4 regions of the Arthrobacter glacialis genome follow, and region 4 is predicted to be linked to each of the others. Evidence: riboswitches for the same ligand, from Rfam matches in the RefSeq annotation. Region 4 holds a riboswitch; each other region holds the start of a gene.
What was found. Region 4 has a riboswitch for S-adenosylmethionine ahead of CVS28_RS02465 (bifunctional o-acetylhomoserine/o-acetylserine sulfhydrylase). Riboswitches for the same ligand answer to the same signal wherever they lie in the genome.
Positions count from the first base shown of each region.

Region 1: linked by a shared signal. The riboswitch ahead of CVS28_RS00370 (DUF1737 domain-containing protein) and the one ahead of CVS28_RS02465 (bifunctional o-acetylhomoserine/o-acetylserine sulfhydrylase) in region 4 are both predicted to bind S-adenosylmethionine.
Region 2: linked by a shared signal. The riboswitch ahead of CVS28_RS18730 (ABC transporter ATP-binding protein) and the one ahead of CVS28_RS02465 (bifunctional o-acetylhomoserine/o-acetylserine sulfhydrylase) in region 4 are both predicted to bind S-adenosylmethionine.
Region 3: linked by a shared signal. The riboswitch ahead of CVS28_RS06725 (aminotransferase class V-fold PLP-dependent enzyme) and the one ahead of CVS28_RS02465 (bifunctional o-acetylhomoserine/o-acetylserine sulfhydrylase) in region 4 are both predicted to bind S-adenosylmethionine.

Region 1 covers NZ_PPXB01000001.1:72,932-77,348, forward strand. Annotated here, with positions in the region: gene CVS28_RS00350 (UDP-N-acetylglucosamine 1-carboxyvinyltransferase) at 1-123, shown strand, start outside; gene CVS28_RS00355 (hypothetical protein) at 253-708, shown strand; gene CVS28_RS00360 (O-succinylhomoserine sulfhydrylase) at 701-1,912, opposite strand; gene CVS28_RS00365 (rhodanese-like domain-containing protein) at 1,998-2,390, opposite strand; gene CVS28_RS00370 (DUF1737 domain-containing protein) at 2,387-2,647, opposite strand; SAM riboswitch class IV at 2,733-2,853, opposite strand; gene CVS28_RS00375 (Pr6Pr family membrane protein) at 2,967-3,614, shown strand; gene CVS28_RS00380 (aminodeoxychorismate lyase) at 3,627-4,417, opposite strand, start outside.
Region 2 covers NZ_PPXB01000021.1:11,967-16,383, reverse strand. Annotated here, with positions in the region: gene CVS28_RS18750 (MFS transporter) at 1-307, shown strand, start outside; gene CVS28_RS18745 (thioredoxin family protein) at 379-759, shown strand; gene CVS28_RS18740 (putative quinol monooxygenase) at 833-1,111, opposite strand; gene CVS28_RS18735 (DNA-3-methyladenine glycosylase family protein) at 1,184-2,137, opposite strand; SAM riboswitch class I at 2,281-2,392, shown strand; gene CVS28_RS18730 (ABC transporter ATP-binding protein) at 2,399-3,229, shown strand; gene CVS28_RS18725 (aliphatic sulfonate ABC transporter substrate-binding protein) at 3,279-4,310, shown strand; gene CVS28_RS18720 (ABC transporter permease) at 4,307-4,417, shown strand, end outside.
Region 3 covers NZ_PPXB01000004.1:314,309-318,725, forward strand. Annotated here, with positions in the region: gene rsgA (ribosome small subunit-dependent GTPase A) at 1-386, shown strand, start outside; gene hisN (histidinol-phosphatase) at 651-1,466, shown strand; SAM riboswitch class IV at 1,615-1,728, shown strand; gene CVS28_RS06725 (aminotransferase class V-fold PLP-dependent enzyme) at 1,772-3,181, shown strand; gene CVS28_RS06730 (class I SAM-dependent methyltransferase) at 3,247-4,017, shown strand; gene CVS28_RS06735 (metal-dependent transcriptional regulator) at 4,040-4,417, shown strand, end outside.
Region 4 covers NZ_PPXB01000002.1:70,802-75,218, forward strand. Annotated here, with positions in the region: gene metX (homoserine O-acetyltransferase MetX) at 1-892, opposite strand, end outside; gene CVS28_RS02465 (bifunctional o-acetylhomoserine/o-acetylserine sulfhydrylase) at 922-2,238, opposite strand; SAM riboswitch class IV at 2,316-2,432, opposite strand; gene CVS28_RS02470 (Tex family protein) at 2,639-4,417, opposite strand, start outside.

The DNA of each region.
Region 1 (4,417 bases), on a different contig from region 4:
GCAATGCTCGCCGCCAAGGGCACCTCCGAGCTGCGCAACATTTACGTGATTGAGCGCGGCTACGAGGACCTGGCCGAACGCCTCAACACCATTGGCGCGGAGATCGAGTACTTCCAAGACTAGAAACGCCGGACTTTCGGGCCGCCGCGCCCGTCCCCGCATGTCGCGCCCGTCCGAACGGGCGCGAAAACGGGAGACGGGCGCGGCCACAGTTTTTTAACGCACGACGGTGGTTCCGCTAGGCTCAGCAACATGTTTCCTTGGACTAAACGCGATGCCGCAGCACCCCTTCCGCCCGCCGCCATCCCGCGGGACGGCGGAATCCCGTGGCAGGGTGCTGGGTTGACGGCCACCGAGGTGGACCTGCCGCGCGGGCGCAAAGGCGCCAAGCTGATGCACTGCGTGCAGCTGACCACGAGCGACCTCACCGTGACCATGCTTCACGCGGAAATCCTCGAACTGCTCGACGGGCGGATCAGCATGGTCGATCCGATGGGGGCCAGCCCGGATGTCTTCCTGTGCAACGCGGTGGGGGTTGATGCTGCGGCGACGGCCGGTAGGGCCTCCGAGGCCGGAAAATGGATGGCAGTATTTCCCGCGGACGCGCTGGCGCTGATGGTTGTCCCCGTGAGCGAACCGCCGGCCGCCGTCATGTCCGGATCCGACGTGGCCAGCTTCTCCGCATGGGCGCGCAAGCTCGCTAAATAGCGGACAACGCCTGCGCCAGATCAGCCTTCAAGTCTTCCACATCCTCCAGACCCACTGACAAGCGCAGGAAGCCGTTGCGCAGGCCAATGGCCGCACGGGCCTCCGCGCCCATGGCGCGGTGGGTTGTTGTGGCAGGGTGGGTGATCAGGGATTTGGCGTCGCCCAAATTATTGGAAATGTCAATGATTTGCAGGGCATTGAGCAGGGCAAACGCTGCATCCTTGGTGGTTCCGGTGCCCGGCTGCGCCAGTTCAAACGTCAGCACCGTGCCGCCGGCCTTCATCTGCTTCTTAGCCAGCTCGTACTGTGGGTGGGACGGCAGATGCGGGTACAGCACGAGACTAACTTGTGGCTGGGCCTCAAGGAACTCGCCCAGGGCCAGGGCGTTGTTGCACGAATGCGTGACGCGCAGGTTCATGGTTTCCAAGCCCTTGGTCAGGACCCACGCGTTGAACGCCGACAAGGCGGGGCCCGTGTGCCGCATCAAGTTCTTGACGGGACCGTCAATGAACTCCTTGCTGCCCAGGATGGCGCCGCCCAGAACACGCCCCTGACCGTCAATGTGCTTGGTGCCGGAGTACACAATGATGTCCGCACCAAAATCGCCACATCGCTGCAGCAGGGGGGTGGCAAACACGTTGTCGGCCACCACCTGCGCGCCCGCGGCATGGGCCAGGTCGCACACCGCCTGTATGTCAATGATTTCCTGCATGGGGTTCGACGGGGACTCAAAGAACACGGCAGTGGTCGGCACCGAAAGGGCCTCGCGCCACTGATCCAGATCCGGTCCGTCCACGAACACCGTTTCCACGCCCCACCGCGGCAGCAACTCGTTCAAGATGACAAAGCAGGAGCCAAAGAGTGATCGTGAGGCAACCACCCTGTCCCCGGCCGCCAGCAAGGCACCCAAGGCCGTGAAAACGGCGGACATGCCCGAGGCCGTGGCAAAGCAGGCCTCCTTGCCCTCGAGCAGGCGCAGGCGTTCCTGGAAGGTTGCCACGGACGGGTTGCCGTAGCGGGAGTACACGAACCGGTCCGCCTCGCCGGTGAAGGCCTGTTCGGCGGCCTCAGCCGATTCGTACACGAACCCTGAATTCAGGAACAAGGCCTCGGAGGTTTCGGAGAAATTGCTGCGGTCAAGCCCGCCGCGCACGGCCTGGGTGTCCTGCGCCCAGGTGGCGGCGTGCTCGTTAAAGTTACTCAATGACTTACCCTATTTCGCTGGTGGTGCGGTCCTGACTGACTGACTGACTGACTGACTTACGGCGGCGGCGCGGGGCGCTGCGTTGCTAGCGCCAGGGCAGGCTGCGGTTCTTCCAGCCGTTGATGACCCGCTCGCCGTAGCTGTCCGGCTCACCCTCAAAGCCCTCCAGGACGTTATAGGCCGTGTACCCGGCAGCCGTGGCGGCGTGGGCCGCGGCGATGGAACGGGCGCCGGAGCGGCACAACACCACCAGCGGCTTTTCCGTGGGCACTGCCGCCAATAGCTGCGCCAGAAAGTCAGGGTTGTTGTGTCCGCTGGCCAGGTTCCATTGGATGAAGACAGGCTCAGTGTTCAGTGCCGAGGTGTCTGGAACGCCAATGTGCGCCCATTCTCCCTCGGTGCGCACATCAAGGAGTACCGCGCCTGCTGCCAGGTGTTCCCAAGCCGTGGCCGGGGCAAGGTCTCCTGCGTAGCTCATGCGATGCCCTCGCCGTCGAACTCCAGCTCAGCATCGAGCTCATCCACGGCCGTGGCAACTGCTGCGTCACTGACGGCAATGGCCTGTGGGAGGATCAATGCTTGGGCACAGATGACGCTGGTCCCGTTGAAGGTTACGGCCGGTCCTCCGTGGAGCACGTAGCCTTCGGCCAGAGCTTCTGAAATGCGCTCACAAAAAGACTTGTCATCGGGGCCGGTGATGAGCCGGTAGGCCAGGGGGGATTCGTCCGCGGACATGTGTTCTCCTCATTGCAAGAAAGCGCTAAATCTGCAAGCGGGAGACTGCGCTTAACGAGGGTTGGCTGATAAGCACGCAATAAGACGTTCACGCTTGCAAACCTGTGGCTTGGGTAGCTGGGTTTGCCAAGTATTCACCTGAGGCACCCCGCCGGAAAGAGGGTTGCCGGCCAGCGAGTCAGGGCTTGACGCTGGCACTCATTACTTACTTGAAAAAATAGCACATGAGCCGTGCAGCGGGCCCAAGAATGTGTCAGTGTGGCTCAACATGACGGGCGCGTTGCAACACGGCAACCCCGCCAAGTGGCAAGATAAACGCATGACCTTGACCCGCGCCTTTGCCGCAGTCCGTTTCCTGTTCGGTGCCGTAACGCTTATTGCCGTGGGAACCCAACTGGGTATTCACATCAGCAATGGCTTCCCAGTGCTGAACTTCTTCAGCTACTTCACCAATCTTGGCAACATTTTTGCTGCGGTGGTGCTGTTGGTGGAGTCGGTGCTGACGTGGCGTGGCAAGGAGCTGGGGCCGCTGTGGCAGGTTTTGCGCTGCGTTTCAGTGGTTGCCATGGCGCTGGTGGGTATGGTGTTCAGCGCGTTGTTGCGTGATGTGGACCTTGGCTCGCTGCTCCCGTGGATCAACACCTGGCTGCACTACGTTATGCCGGTGGTAGTGGTGGCAGACTGGCTCATCCAGTCCCCCCGCAAGCCCCTTTCGCTGCGCAGCCTCTGGATCGCCGTGTTTTTCCCCTTGGCCTATTTGGCCTACTCGCTGGTCCGCGGTGCCATCACCGGCTGGTATGCCTACCCGTTCCTGAATCCGGCCAACGGCGGCTACGGCGCCGTGGCCATCACCTGCCTGTTCATTGCCGTGGCGTTCATAGCGACGACTATTGTGTTGATCCTGTTGGCCAACAAGTTCCGTCCACTGGTGCCTGTTCAGTGGGAGTCAGACAGCGTAGCCGCCTAACCGCATAGTCTCCTACAGTGTTGTGGCCAACAGTGCGCTGAGTTCGGCGCTGAGCTGCGCCCGGTTGGCCGCCGTGCCGATCTCCACACCGTCAATGGTGTTCACGGGGGCCAGCAGCCGCAAGCTGGAAATGAGCCAGACGGCGTCAGCGTCCAGCAAGTCCGCCGGGGTGACGGGGCCGTAGCCCAGTTCCCAACCAGCCTCCTTGGCCGCTGCAAAGAGCGCTCCCTGAGTGGTGCCGGGCAAAATTCCGGTATCCAGATGGGGTGTGATGAGCCGCTTCACCGGGACACCTGAATCATCCGAGATATGTGCCAACAGAACTGACGACGTGGGTCCCTCCAGCACCAGCTGGTCACCACTGGTGAAGATCACGTCATCGGCCCCCTGGCTGTGGGCGTGGCGCAGGGCGGCCATGTTCACCGCGTAGGAAAGGGTTTTCGCGCCTAAAAGCAGCCACGGCGCCCGTGCGGCAATGTCGCTGTCATAGCCGCGCTCCAACAAGATCACCGACAGTCCGGCGTCGCGCTGCTTGGCCAAGGCCGGTGAGACGGCTGAGACCTGCACCCAGGCGGTGGGGGTGTTGCCGCCTTCGGGGCCGCGGGTGGCAATCAACTTCACCACTGCCTGCCCCTCGGCAGCCGAGCCGCCGGCGTAAGCCGTGAGCGCCGTCGTAATGGCTGCCAGCCAAACCTCCGCCGCCGGAATCGCCAGATCCATGGTCAGTGCCGAACCCGCCAGCCGGTCAAGGTGGGCCTGGACTTTGCGGGGGACACCATTGATGGCGAGCAGGGATTCAAAAA
Region 2 (4,417 bases), on a different contig from region 4:
CGGGCACTCGGTCACCACCGTTGTGGTGCTGACAGTCCTCTCCGGTGCGCTGCTGGGTATCAACAACACTTTGTTCACCGAAATGGCCATGTCCGTCTCGGACTCCCCGCGCCCTGTGGCCAGCGCCGGCTACAACTTCATCCGCTGGATGGGCGGCGCCCTGGCCCCATTCATGGCGGCCAAGATCGCCGAACACGTCAACGCCTCGGCCACCTTTTATGTTGCGGCAGCGGCTGTTCTGATCAGCGCCGTCGTCATCTTTGCCGGACGAAAGCTCCTGACGGAGCACGCACCGCTCGGGGTCTGATCCCGATATTCCCGCTCACGCGTTGAGCGAAACTGTAGCCATGCTTTTGTCCCGTCCCGTACGGTTAACGCATGGCTACAGTTGATATCACCACAGAAACTTTTGGTCCCACCATTGAAGGCAATGACATTGTGATCGTTGACTTCTGGGCGTCTTGGTGCCAGCCCTGCGTGCGCTTTGCGCCCACCTATGAGGCTGCCTCCGAGAAGCACGACGGCATTGTGTTCGCCAAGGTGGATACGGAAGCCGAGCAACAGCTCGCCGCCGAAGCAAACATCACCTCCATCCCCACGCTGATGGCGTTCAGGGAAAAGGTGCTGGTTTTTGCCCAGCCCGGTGCGCTCAACGGCACCCAGCTGGATGAGGTCATCACGGCCGTCAAGGCACTGGACATGAGCGAGGTTCACGCAGCCGTGGCCGCCAAGCAGGCCGAAGGTAGTGCAGCCGAATAGAGTTCTTCGCGCAGGCGTCGAGGGGCCCGTCACCATCTGGTGACGGGCCCCTCGACGTTGGCGTCATTCGTTGTTAGTGGCGTTCCAGCTTGACCGGCTCCGCCAACAGCGCGCTGAGGGATTCGTTCAGGTCCTGAACGGCGATGCCCTTGCCGTGCTTTTCCAGGTCCGCCTCGGACGCCCACTGCTCAGTCAGGACAATCTTTTCCTCGGATTCCTCCGTGATCTCATACTGAATGCAGCCGGTTTCTTCGACGACCTGCTCAATCGCGATCTCGAGGGCGAGCTTCACGCGGAAGAATTCGCCCTCATTGGGGATGAACGTGGCCTGTAGGTTGATGATCTCACTCATTCCACCAGCCTAGGCGATGGCGGGGCCGGCCCCGGAAGCGGTTCCGCAGTGTGAACGCATCCGGCCAGCACGTCAGTGCCCGCGGTGGTCTTGGATGGTCATGCGCGGACCGAACATCGGCTTGCGGAAACCACTGAGTTGCAACATGCGCACCACCCGCTGCCGGTGCCCGCGCCAGGGCTCCAAAAGTTCCAGCATGCCAGTATCGTCCACTGGTTTCCCGGCCAGCGCCCAGCCCACGTAGGCGGCCAGGTGGTAGTCGCCCACGGCCACCTGATCGGCGTCACCGTGGGTGCGCTGGGTGACTTCCGCCGCCGTCCATACCCCAACGCCGGGGATGCTCTGCATCCTTGCGCCCGCTTCCGCTGCTGGCAGCTTCGCCAAACGCTCCAAGCCCGACGCCGCTCGCAGCATCCGCACAATGGTGGCCGAGCGCTGTGGTCCAACACCTGCCTTGTGCCATTCCCAGGATGGAATCGCGGCCCATTGGGCGGGGGTGGGGGCCACCAGGAGATTGTGCGGAACACCCGGGTCAGCACCAACGCCCGGGGCCTCGGTGCCGAATCTGCGCAACAAGACGGCGTAGCTGCGAAGAGCCTCAAGGGATGTGACCTTTTGCTCCAAGATGGCAGGCACCAGGGCGTCAACCATGCGCCCGGTGGAGGGCAGCCGCACTGCCTGGTGCCGGCGTCGGGCATCCCTCACTGCGCGGGGGAGCGTGGCGGCAAAGCCGGGTGAATCAAAATGGGACCAGTCGTCGTGGGTGCCCAGCAGCGCCGGGACGCCCGTCAGGGCGTGGTCCGCGCCGGGACCCCAAGCCCGGGCGTGCAGCTCGTTGCCCTGTTGGTTGATGCCCAAAGTTGCTGGTCCGGAGGGGGTGTTGAAGGCCAGCCAGGCCGCGCCCGGGGCCAGCCGGATGGTTTTATCGGCAGGGCCCCTACCAATGATGCCCAACGTCCCGTGTAGGGAGTAGGGTCCGTGGGCATCCCAAACCATTGTGGGCCCCGCGGTTGCGGCGACTGTCATGGGTCCATGGTGGCACACCGGGCTGACAACCAGGTGTGTGACATCAAATGCGGCCCCGGCCGGGCGCTCGGATTGTTACGATTCGCGAACTGCCGAACCGGCCCCGATTTTTGCCGGTCCTGCTGCAGGACTTAGTCTTACGTTGACCATCCCGAGCGGCCGAGAGATCTGGCTCCACGACGCCGCAGCAACCCTGGTTGACACCCTGTGCGGGTATCAATGCCGGCAGGGTGCTACCGCCAGGACCGATGGAGTGCACTCATGCCTGCTTTACTTTCGCCGTCCGTTGCCACGGCCTCCGCCCTGCCAGATCCGCAAGGTACTGCCGCCATGGCTGTGTCCTTTCAGAACCTGGGCCGGTCCTTTGGGACTGGACACGGTGCCCACACGGTGCTTCGGGAGGTTTCCTTCGACGTGCAAGCTGGGGAGATCGTGGCGTTATTGGGGCCCTCCGGCTGCGGGAAGTCCACTTTGCTGCGCGCCGTGGCAGGGCTCGATACGCCCAGCACAGGCGCGGTGACTATTAACGGCACTGCCGTGTCCGGCATTGATTCGCGCTGCGCCGTCGCCTTTCAAGAACCCAGGCTGCTGCCATGGAAATCCATCGCCGGAAACGTGGCGATTGGCGTCCCCGCCGGCGCCAACGCCGCCCGCACCCGCGAGGTAGTTGAAAGGCTCGTCGGACTGGTGGGGTTGTCCGAATTTGCCGGTCACCGCCCGCGCGAGGTCTCCGGCGGCATGGCCCAGCGGGCGTCGCTGGCCAGGGCGCTGGCCCGAAACCCCGGGGTGTTGCTGCTGGATGAGCCCTTCGGCGCATTGGATGCACTGACCCGGATCACCATGCAGGATTTGCTGCTGGACGTACACCAGGCCGAGCCCACCACTGTCTTGCTGGTCACCCATGATGTCGACGAGGCCCTTCAGCTCGCCGACCACATCATTTTGCTTGGCCCTGACGGGACCGGCGCTCCGGGGGCCACCATTGTGCGCACCGTGGAAGTGCCGGGCCCCCGCCCCCGCGACCGGGCATCAACGGCGCTGGCCGGACTTCGAAGTTCACTGCTGGCCAGCCTTGGCGTCAACGGCCACTAGCCACTTTTCCCACACCCTTTCATCAACACAACCTTTCGTGAGGACCACCATGCCTTTTTCTCCCACCCTTAACCGCCGTTCCTTCCTCAGCGTCGCTGCCGCCGTCTCCGCACTCGCCCTAGCGGGGTGCGCCGGCGAGAATGCAGCCACCGACATCGCCGGCAAGGATGGCGGCACACTAACCATCGACTTTGCCACCTACAACCCGCTGAGCCTTGTCATCAAGGAAAAGGGCTGGCTGGAGGCAACCCTGGCCAGCAAGGGCGTCACCGTGACATGGGTGCAGTCCGCCGGTTCAAACAAGGCCAATCAGGCTTTGCTCGCCGGAGCCATCGACGTCGGCTCCACGGCAGGATCAGCCGCGCTGCTGGCCCGGTCCAATGGATCGCCCATTAAAACGATCTCCATCTACTCCCAGCCCGAATGGGCTGCCCTGGTTGCCGCCAAGGGCTCAGCCATCACCTCGGTAGCCGATCTCAAAGGCAAGTCAGTAGCTGCCACCAAGGGCACCGATCCCTACTTCTTCCTGGTCCAGGCTTTGGAGGCGGCCGGCCTGAGCACAGATGACGTCACAGTGCAGAATCTCCAGCATGCCGATGGCCGGGCCGCCTTGGAGAACGGTTCCGTTGATGCGTGGGCAGGTCTGGACCCGATCATGGCCACGGCCGAACAAGAAGGTGCAACCCTCTTTTACCGGAACCTGGAGTTTAATACTTACGGTTTCCTGAACGCCACAGAGTCATTCCTGAAGGACAAGCCGGAACTGGCGCAGAGCGTGGTGGACGCCTATGAAAAGGCGCGTATTTGGGCAGCGGAAAACCCCGAAGAGACAGCACAGATCCTGGCTACAGCCGCAGGACTCAAGCCGGAAGTTGCCAGCACCGTCATACTTAAACGCAGCAATCTTAATGTCTCCGGCATCCCGGGCGAGAAGCAGCGGGCAGTGCTGGCGAAGATTGGGCCCACGTTTGTGGAGCTCGGTGATGTCAAGACCCAGGCCGAGGTGGACACCGCGCTGTCCTCCCTCCTGGATGATTCTCTGGCCGTGAAAGCCAATCCCGCCTCCATCAAGGAATCATGATGGCTGTCCATAGTGGCGCAGCGGCTAGCACGGCAACGAAAGCTTCGCCGAAGGCGGGTTCTGCTATCTTCGCCCGTTCGTGGACCAGGCTGGGTCTGGGCCTGATT
Region 3 (4,417 bases), on a different contig from region 4:
GTTCGCGGCGGGCAACCGGCGGCGTCAATGCCGTCACGGGCCGCGGGCGCCACACCTCCTCATCGGCGCTTGCTCTGCGCATCGAGGACGGCAAGCCCGGCTCCTGGATCATTGACACCCCCGGCATCCGCTCCTTCGGACTGGCCCACGTGAACCCGGACAGGATCCTCCAAGCCTTCCCCGATCTGCAGCCCGGCACGGACGACTGTGAACGCGGTTGCAAGCATGACAGTGTCGCGGTGAACTGCGGCCTGGACCCCTATGTGGCTGCAGGGCTCGCCGGCGACGCCGGACCGGCCCGCCTTGCCTCGCTTCGCCGCCTGCTGGGCACCAGCGACAGGACAGAGGGCCGCGCCGCGGAAAAGGAACTGGGCATCATCGAGTAGCTGTGCTGGCCGGGCTCGGGGCGCAGTGAACTTATGCGCTGAACCCATGGCGAGTCCTGTGCATAAACACTTATGCGCTGGACTCGCGGTGGGTTCTGCGCATAACTTCACAAGAATTTAGATATGCGCACTACCCGGCTCCGGTTCAGCGCATAAGTTCACTAATAGCGCCGCCAACCCCAACTGCCACGGGTTTATTTGGCATTCAGGCGCCGGAGGGCGTCGTAACGGGCGTTTGGGACAAATCGCGATAGCGTGATGTACATGACGATTGAACCCCAGACGTACAACGACGACCTCCGCTTGGCCCATGTGTTGGCGGACAGCGTGGATTCGCTGACCATGGCCCGTTTCAAGGCCCTTGATCTGGAGGTTGAGACCAAGCCGGATCTGACTCCCGTGACGGATGCTGACAAGGCCGCCGAGGAGTCAATCCGCAGCCAACTGTCCCGGGTACGTCCCCGCGATGCGGTGTTGGGCGAGGAGTTTGGCAGCACGGGTCATGGAACACGCCGCTGGATCATCGATCCCATTGACGGCACCAAGAACTTTGTGCGCGGAGTTCCTGTCTGGGCCACCCTGATTGCCCTGGTGGATGAGGGCCGCCCCGTGGTTGGTTTGGTCAGCGCCCCAGCCCTGGGCAAGCGGTGGTGGGCTGCCGAGGGCACCGGCGCATACATGGGCAAGTCTCTGGCCGCCGCCACCCGCATTCGCGTCTCCAATGTTGCAGAGCTCAAGGACGCGTCACTGTCCTACTCGTCTCTGAGCGGCTGGGCTGAACGGGGCAACCGTGATGAGTTCATTGCCCTCACCGACGACGTCTGGCGCACCCGCGCGTACGGCGATTTCTGGTCCTACTGCATGGTTGCCGAGGGCAGCGTGGACATCGCCTGCGAGCCCGAACTAAACCTCTACGACATGGCCGCGCTGGTGCCGATCGTGACCGAGGCTGGCGGCCGATTCACATCCCTGGAGGGAGCAGACGGCCCCTTCGGCGGCAACGCCTTGGCCACCAACTCCATCCTGCACACAGAAGTCCTGCAGCGTTTGAACCCCAACTGGGACGATCTGCTGGGCTAATCCACGGCATTTAGCTCAATCGTATTAAGAACGACGGCGGCTTCCGCCGTCGTTCTTTTTGCCCGCCTGCCCCCGGCCCAACGGCGGCGTGCGTTTCATGACGTAACAAATGCGAGAACTCTATTCTTGGGCTAATCTTTTTGGCATAGGTCACGAGTGCCAGCGCTAAACCCCGGTTTGCTGGCCGGCAACCCTCCTTTCGCGGCGGGGTGCCCCGGGTGACGACCAGGTCAGGCCGGAGCGGTCATGGCAAGCGCGGACTTCTTGGCTCCTTCCAAGGGTCCTTTGTGTCGAAGGATTTACCCATGAGCTACGCCCTTTTGGAAAAAACATCCCTATCCAAATCTCCCTTGTTGCCGGTGGTGGGCCAGGATTTAAACGCCCCCTTGATCCACGGCGGACAGGTGCGGTACGCCAACCTTGACTATGCGGCGTCGGCCCCGGCACTTGAGGACGTGGCCGCCCACCTGAACGAGGTTTTGCCGTACTACGCCAGTGTGCACCGCGGTGCAGGGTTTGCCTCCCAGGTCAGCACGTCCGTGTATGAGAATGCCCGCAAGATTGTGGCCAACTTTGTGGGCGCCCGCCCCGATGACACCGTCATCTTCACGCGCCACACAACAGATTCCTTGAACCTCTTGGCCGGGTGCGTGCAAAGCATCCTGACCCAAAAGGGGTTCACCGAGGGCCGCTCCAACGTTCACGGCGAAGTGCTGTATCTGGATATTGAGCACCACGCCAATCTGCTTCCGTGGCAGGCGCTGCCGCACCGCTCAGTGGTGGCTGCGGATTCCATCGCAGCGACCCTGGCCCGCGTTGAAACACAGCTGCGGGCCGGCAACGTGCTCCTGTTGGCCGTCACTGGTGCCTCCAATGTGACGGGCGAGGTGCTGCCCGTCAATGAACTGGCCGCCTTGGCCCACCGCTACGGCGCCCGCATTGTGGTTGACGCGGCCCAACTGGCCCCGCACCGCCGTATCGACTTGAGCGCCAGCGGAATCGACTACCTGGCGTTCTCCGGCCACAAGCTGTACGCGCCCTTTGGTGCGGGCGTTTTGGTGGGCCGCTCTGATTGGCTGGACACGGGCAAGCCGCATTTGGCCGGCGGTGGCGCCGTGACGGAAGTGCGACTGGAATCAACCCGCTGGAGTGACGGCCCCGCACGCCACGAAGCCGGCTCCCCCAACGTTTTGGGCGCCGCCACTCTCGCCAAGGCCGCCGCCACCCTGGCAGCACTCGACGCGCAGGACTGGCACAGCCACGAACAGCAGCTGCGTGAGTATCTGGTGGCGGGCTTCGCCGCGATTGAGGGCGTCAACGTCCATTCGCTGTTCTCCGACTCCGCAGACTACCCCGAGTGCGGCAGCATCGGCGTGGTGAACTTCTCCATCACCGGGTACGACGCCGGATTGGTTGCCGCCTACTTGTCGGCCGAGCATGGCGTGGGCGTGCGTGATGGCAAGTTCTGCGCCCACCCGCTGCTGAACCGTTTGGGCCTGCCGTCGGGTTCATTGCGTGCCAGCTTTGGTGTGGGTTCCCGGCTTGAGGACGCACAGCGCCTGATCGAGGGTGTCAGTGCCCTGTTGCGTGACGGGCTGGGCTGGGATTACGTGGTTGACGCCGGCCGCTGGGTGCCCGCCGATGACAACCGTGCGTACCCGCACTGGGCCCCGAACACGCCCGGAACCGCTGGCGCAGCCCCCTGCAACACTTAAACAACACACCCTCTCCCCCGCGGTAAAGTTGAACGGGCAAAACGGCACAACTTTAGGGGAGCACTATGGCAGGGGTAGGCGGACCGGTCTTCGACGCGGAACGGCGCAAGCACATGGCTGCGGCATTTCTGGAAGGCGGGGAGCATTATCATCAGGTCCGTCCCAGCTACCCCCGCGATTCCCTGGACTGGCTAATCGCTGGTTCCCCGCACCCCATCAAGGACGCCCTTGATGTGGGTGCGGGAACGGGAAAGTACACTCAACTATTGGCCCGGCACGGCTGGAATCTGACGGCGGTGGACCCTTCGGCAGACATGCTCACCCAGTTGGCCGCAGAGCTGCCCCGGACCACAACCATTGTGGGCACGGCCGAACACCTTGAGCTGCCAGTGAACTCCATGGATCTGGCAGTGGTGGCGCAGGCGTGGCACTGGTGCGATCCCCTCGCCGCCAGTACCGAGATTGCCCGCGTACTTCGCCCCGGCGGCACCTTGGGCTTGATCTGGAACCAGCTCGACGTCGGCATCCCTTGGGTTCACCGGCTGGCACGCATCATGCATGCCGGTGACGTCCACAAGGCAGACTTCCACCCCACCATTGGTAAGGAATTCGCCGCTCCGCACGTGCACAACACCCGCTGGAGCCAGTCCTTGACGCCAGAGGCCATCATGGAACTGGCCAAATCCCGCAGCTACTACCTCAAGGCCTCGGACCCCATCCGCGCCAAGGTCATGGCAAATCTTCAGTGGTACCTTCTTGACCATCTGGGTCACTCTCCTGATGAAGAGCTCCAGCTGCCTTACGTGGCCCAGACCTGGCGCACGCACAAACTCTGAGCCTAGCGGTAGGCTGGATTCTGTGAAACAAACTGCCACCTCCTCCAGCATCGAGGACTATGTCAAGGTCATCTATGCCTACACGGAGTGGCAGGACAAACCCATCACCTCCACCGCCTTAGCCACCCGCCTTGGGGTTGCCAATTCCTCGGTTTCGGAAATGGTCCGCAAACTCAAGGACCAGGGCTTGGTGGACCACCAGCCGTACAGCCCCATCCACCTGACCGAGCGAGGTCTAACTCTGGCGCTGTCCATGGTGCGCAGGCATCGGCTGCTGGAAACCTACCTTGTCAGCGAGCTTGGCTACACCTGGGATGAGGTGCACGACGAGGCCGAACAGCTGGAGCATGCCGTGTCCGAGCACTTCATTGAGCGCATGAGTGCCAAGTTGGGCCATCCC
Region 4 (4,417 bases):
TGGCATCAAAGCGCCCCACCAGTTTGCGGGCCTGGTGGTCAAGATAGCTCTCCACCTGGTACCTGCTGCCGCTGGCGCCCAAAACCGCCAGCCGATCATGGCTGATGGTGTCCTCGCCGCTTTGGGCCTGACGGCCAAAACGTGACTCCATCTCAGTTTCTGAACGGTAGTTGATGTGGGCAATCCGACGCGCCAGCCCCAAGCCTGAGGTGGGGGCTGCGCCGTCGTAATAGTCCCCGCCGGCAAAGTTCGGGTCCTGGCGGATGGCGAGCGTCTGCGTCTGGGCAAAGGCAATTTGCTCAGCCGTGCTGGCCGCGCAGGCAGCCACCACGGCGCAGCGGCGCACCCGCTCCGGATAGCTTGCCGCCCACTCCAAGGCACGCGCACCGCCCATGGAACCACCCACGACGGCGTGCCACAGCTTGATGCCGAGCTTGTCGGCCAGGCGCGCCTCGGCGTGGACCGAGTCGCGGATGGTGACGAAGGGGAAACGGGACCCGTAAGGTTTTCCGTCGCTGGCGATGCTGGACGGGCCGGTGGTGCCGTAGCAGCCGCCCAGCATGTTGGCGCACACCACAAAGTACTTGTTGGTGTCGATGACGTCCCCGGGCCCCACCAAGCCTTCCCACCAGCCGTCTTCCTCTGAATCGCCGCGGCTCACGTGGGTGCTGCCGGTCAGGGCGTGCTGTATGAGCACGGCATTGTCGCCGGCCTCATTCAGCGTGCCCCAGCATTCAAAGGCCATGGTCACCGAGGGCAGCGAGCCCCCCGCTTCCAGCGGCAATGCGCCGATCTCAAGGGAACGCAGCACACCGCCGCCCCGTCCTACGGCCGCGGAAAATTCTTCACCCACCGCGGTGGCCGCCACGGAGGCAGACCCCGTGGCAAGCATACTTTTTTCCTCCGTGTGTCCCACCGAAATCACGCTTGTTTTGCCGCGCGGAATCCGGCTTCGAGATCGGCCAGGATGTCAGCAATATTCTCAAGGCCCACCGAGAGTCGGACCAGTCCCGGGCGCACACCGGCAGCCAACTGCTGCTCCGGTGAAAGCTGTGCATGGGTGGTCGACGCCGGGTGGATGACCAGGGAGCGCACGTCGCCAATGTTGGCCACATGTGAGTGCAGTTCCAGGCCGTCCACGAATCGCTTGCCAGCCTCGGCGCCGCCCAAGATGTCAAAGGCGATGACGGCGCCGGTGCCCTTGGGACCGTACTTGCGGCCACGCTCGAACCAGGGGCTGGAGGGGATGCCTGCGTAGGCCACAGCCTCCACGTTCTCGTTCGTCTCGAGCCATTCGGCAACGGCAACCGCGTTGCTCACGTGGCGCTCCACACGCAAGCTCAGGGTTTCGATGCCCTGGGCAATGAGGAAGGCGTTGAACGGTGCCACGGCCGAGCCAAGGTCGCGCAGCAACTGCACGCGTGCCTTGAGGATGTAGGCCAGGTTGGCGCCCAAGGCGCTGCCCACACCCAAATCGCGGGCGTACACCAAACCGTTGTAGGTGACATCCGGGGTGTTGAAGCCGGGGAACTTCTCCGGGTTGGTGGCGAAGTCGAACTTGCCGCCGTCGACAATCACTCCGGCGATGGCACTGCCGTGGCCGCCCAGGTACTTGGTGGCGGAGTGGATGACAATGTCGGCACCCCATTCCAGCGGTCGGATCAGGTACGGGGTTGCCAGGGTGTTGTCCACCAGCAGCGGCACCCCTGCCTCGTGGGCGATGGCGCTGATGTTCTCAATGTCCAGCACGTCTTGGCGCGGGTTTGACACAACCTCACCGAAGAAGGCCTTGGTGTTGGGACGGACCGCAGCACGCCATTCATCCAGGTTGTCGGGGTCGGAGACGAACGTGACCTCGATGCCGAGCTTCTTCAGGCTGTGGGCAAACAGATTGTAGGTGCCGCCGTAGATGCTGGGGCTGGAAACAATGTGGTCGCCTGCTTCTGCCAGGTTCAAGATGGCGAACGTGGTTGCCGCCTGGCCCGAGGCGAGCAGGAGTGCTGCCACGCCGCCTTCCAGACTGGCAATGCGCTGTTCGACGGCGTCCTGGGTGGGGTTGCCGATGCGGGTGTAAATCGGTTCCAGCTCTGCCAACGCGAACCGGGCAGCGGCGCTCTCGGCCGAGGGAAAAACAAAGGATGTTGTCTGGTAGATCGGCAGGGCGCGTGCCCCTGTGGTGACGTCCGGCTCCTGGCCTGCGTGGATCTGACGGGTTTCAAATGACCAACCGTTGCTCATGGTTGAATTCCTTCACACTAGAGGCCTGCGGTAAAAAACCCTCCAACGCAGCATGCGTGAAGGGCTTTCGACTCGATGGCCCGCGCTTGCACTGGAACCGGGCGGCTCAGTGCCAGGTCTTCACCCGGGGCACCCCACCGCGGAAGGAGGGTTGCCGGTCAGCGAGCCGGGGCTTGTCGCTGACACTCATGACCTACATCCAGTGTGGAAGATCCCTTCAGGCGCCGCAAGATTGTGACGAGTTTATGACCTTGGCCGAAGATCTGCTTGAAATATGCGCCAAAAAGTGGCACCGGCTGAATTTATGAACCATTCCACCACCGTGAGTGCGCAGCTGATGAGACTTGGAGCCCCACACGTCGCATCAGCTGCGCACTCACCGAATTGCCAGGACCTGGAACTACTTTCCCAGGCCCGCGCGGCGCAGAGCCTCGGCCATGGCGGTGTTGGCCGATGGTTGAGGCGTTGCGGGGCGTGCTGGACGGTCGCCGCCTTGTCGGGCGGAGTCCTGACCCGGGGTGCGCCTCTGCCCCGCACCCCGTGACTCTGCCGCACCCTGCTTGGGAGTTAGCCGCCCGGGGGTGCGGGCGGCGGGGGTGCGGGAGTCGGCGTCGAACTTCCTCGAAGACGTATCGGCGGCGTCATCCAGACGCAGCGTGAGGGAAATGCGCTTGCGTTCGGGCTCCACTTCCAGAACCTTTACGCGGACCACCTGGCCGGACTTGACCACAGTATGAGGGTCCGAGACGAAGGAGTTGCTCATGGCCGAGACGTGCACCAGCCCGTCCTGGTGCACGCCAATGTCCACGAACGCGCCAAACGCCGCTACATTGGAGACGGTTCCTTCCAGGATCATGCCGGGGCGAAGATCGGTGATCTTCTCAATGCCGTCCGTGAACGCGGCTGTTTCAAAGCGGGGCCGGGGATCGCGGCCAGGCTTCTGCAGTTCGGTCACAATGTCGGCAACTGTGGGCAGGCCAAAGGTGCCGTCCACGAAGTCGGCCGGGTTGACCGAGGACACAGCCCCAACGCCGGCAGAAATCTCGGCTGATGTGGCACCCACCGTGGCAAGGATCTTGCGGGCCACGCCGTACGCTTCGGGGTGCACGCTGGAGGCATCCAACGGTTCCGCTCCCCCGGTGATGCGCAGGAATCCCGCACATTGTTCAAACGCCTTGGGACCAAGCCGGGCCACCTTGAGCAGTTCGCGGCGCTTGTTGAACGGGCCGTGCTCGTTCCTGTGCGCCACAATGTTCTCGCTCAACAGCGGTCCGACGCCGGCCACCCTCGCCAGCAGTGCCGGGGAGGCGGTGTTCAGGTCCACGCCCACGGCGTTCACGCAGTCTTCCACCACCGCGTCCAGGGACCGTTCCAGTTTGGCCGGGGTGAGGTCGTGCTGGTACTGGCCCACGCCAATGGATTTGGGATCGATCTTCACCAGTTCCGCCAGCGGATCCTGCAACCGGCGGGCGATGGACACGGCCCCACGCAAGGACACATCCATGCCGGGCAGTTCGGCACTGGCCAGGGCCGACGCCGAGTACACCGAGGCTCCCGCTTCGGAGACAACAAGCTTGATGACTTGGCGGTCCGGGGCTGTGCGCTTGAGCTCGGCGACAAGTTCGGCGGCCAATTTGTCCGTCTCCCGGCTGGCTGTTCCGTTGCCAATGGCAATCAGCTCAACGCCATGCTTGTTGGCCAGGGCCACGAGGGTGGCAAGGGATTCGTTCCATTTCCGGGCGGGCGCGTGCGGGTAGATGGTTTCCGTTGCGGCAACCTTGCCGGTGCCATCCACCACGGCAACCTTGACGCCGGTGCGCAGTCCCGGATCCAGACCCAGGGTTGCGCGGTTTCCGGCCGGTGCCGCCAACAAGACGTCTCGGAGGTTTGCCGCGAAGACGCGCACCGATTCCTCCTCGGCGCTTTGGAACAGCCGCACGCGCAGGTCAACCGAAAGGCGGGTCAGGATGCGCGTGCGCCAGGCAAGTCGGGCGCTGGTCATGAGCCAGCTGTCCGCTGCCCGGCCGGATTCGGCGATGCCCAGGGAGTGCGCCACGGCATTTTCGTAGCGGGAACGTGCCAGGGCGGCGGCGTCGGCGTCACGGGTGTCGGCCTCGGCCAAATCCAGGCCCAGCACGCCGTCTTTTTCGCCGCGCAGCAGCGCCAGGACACGGTGGCT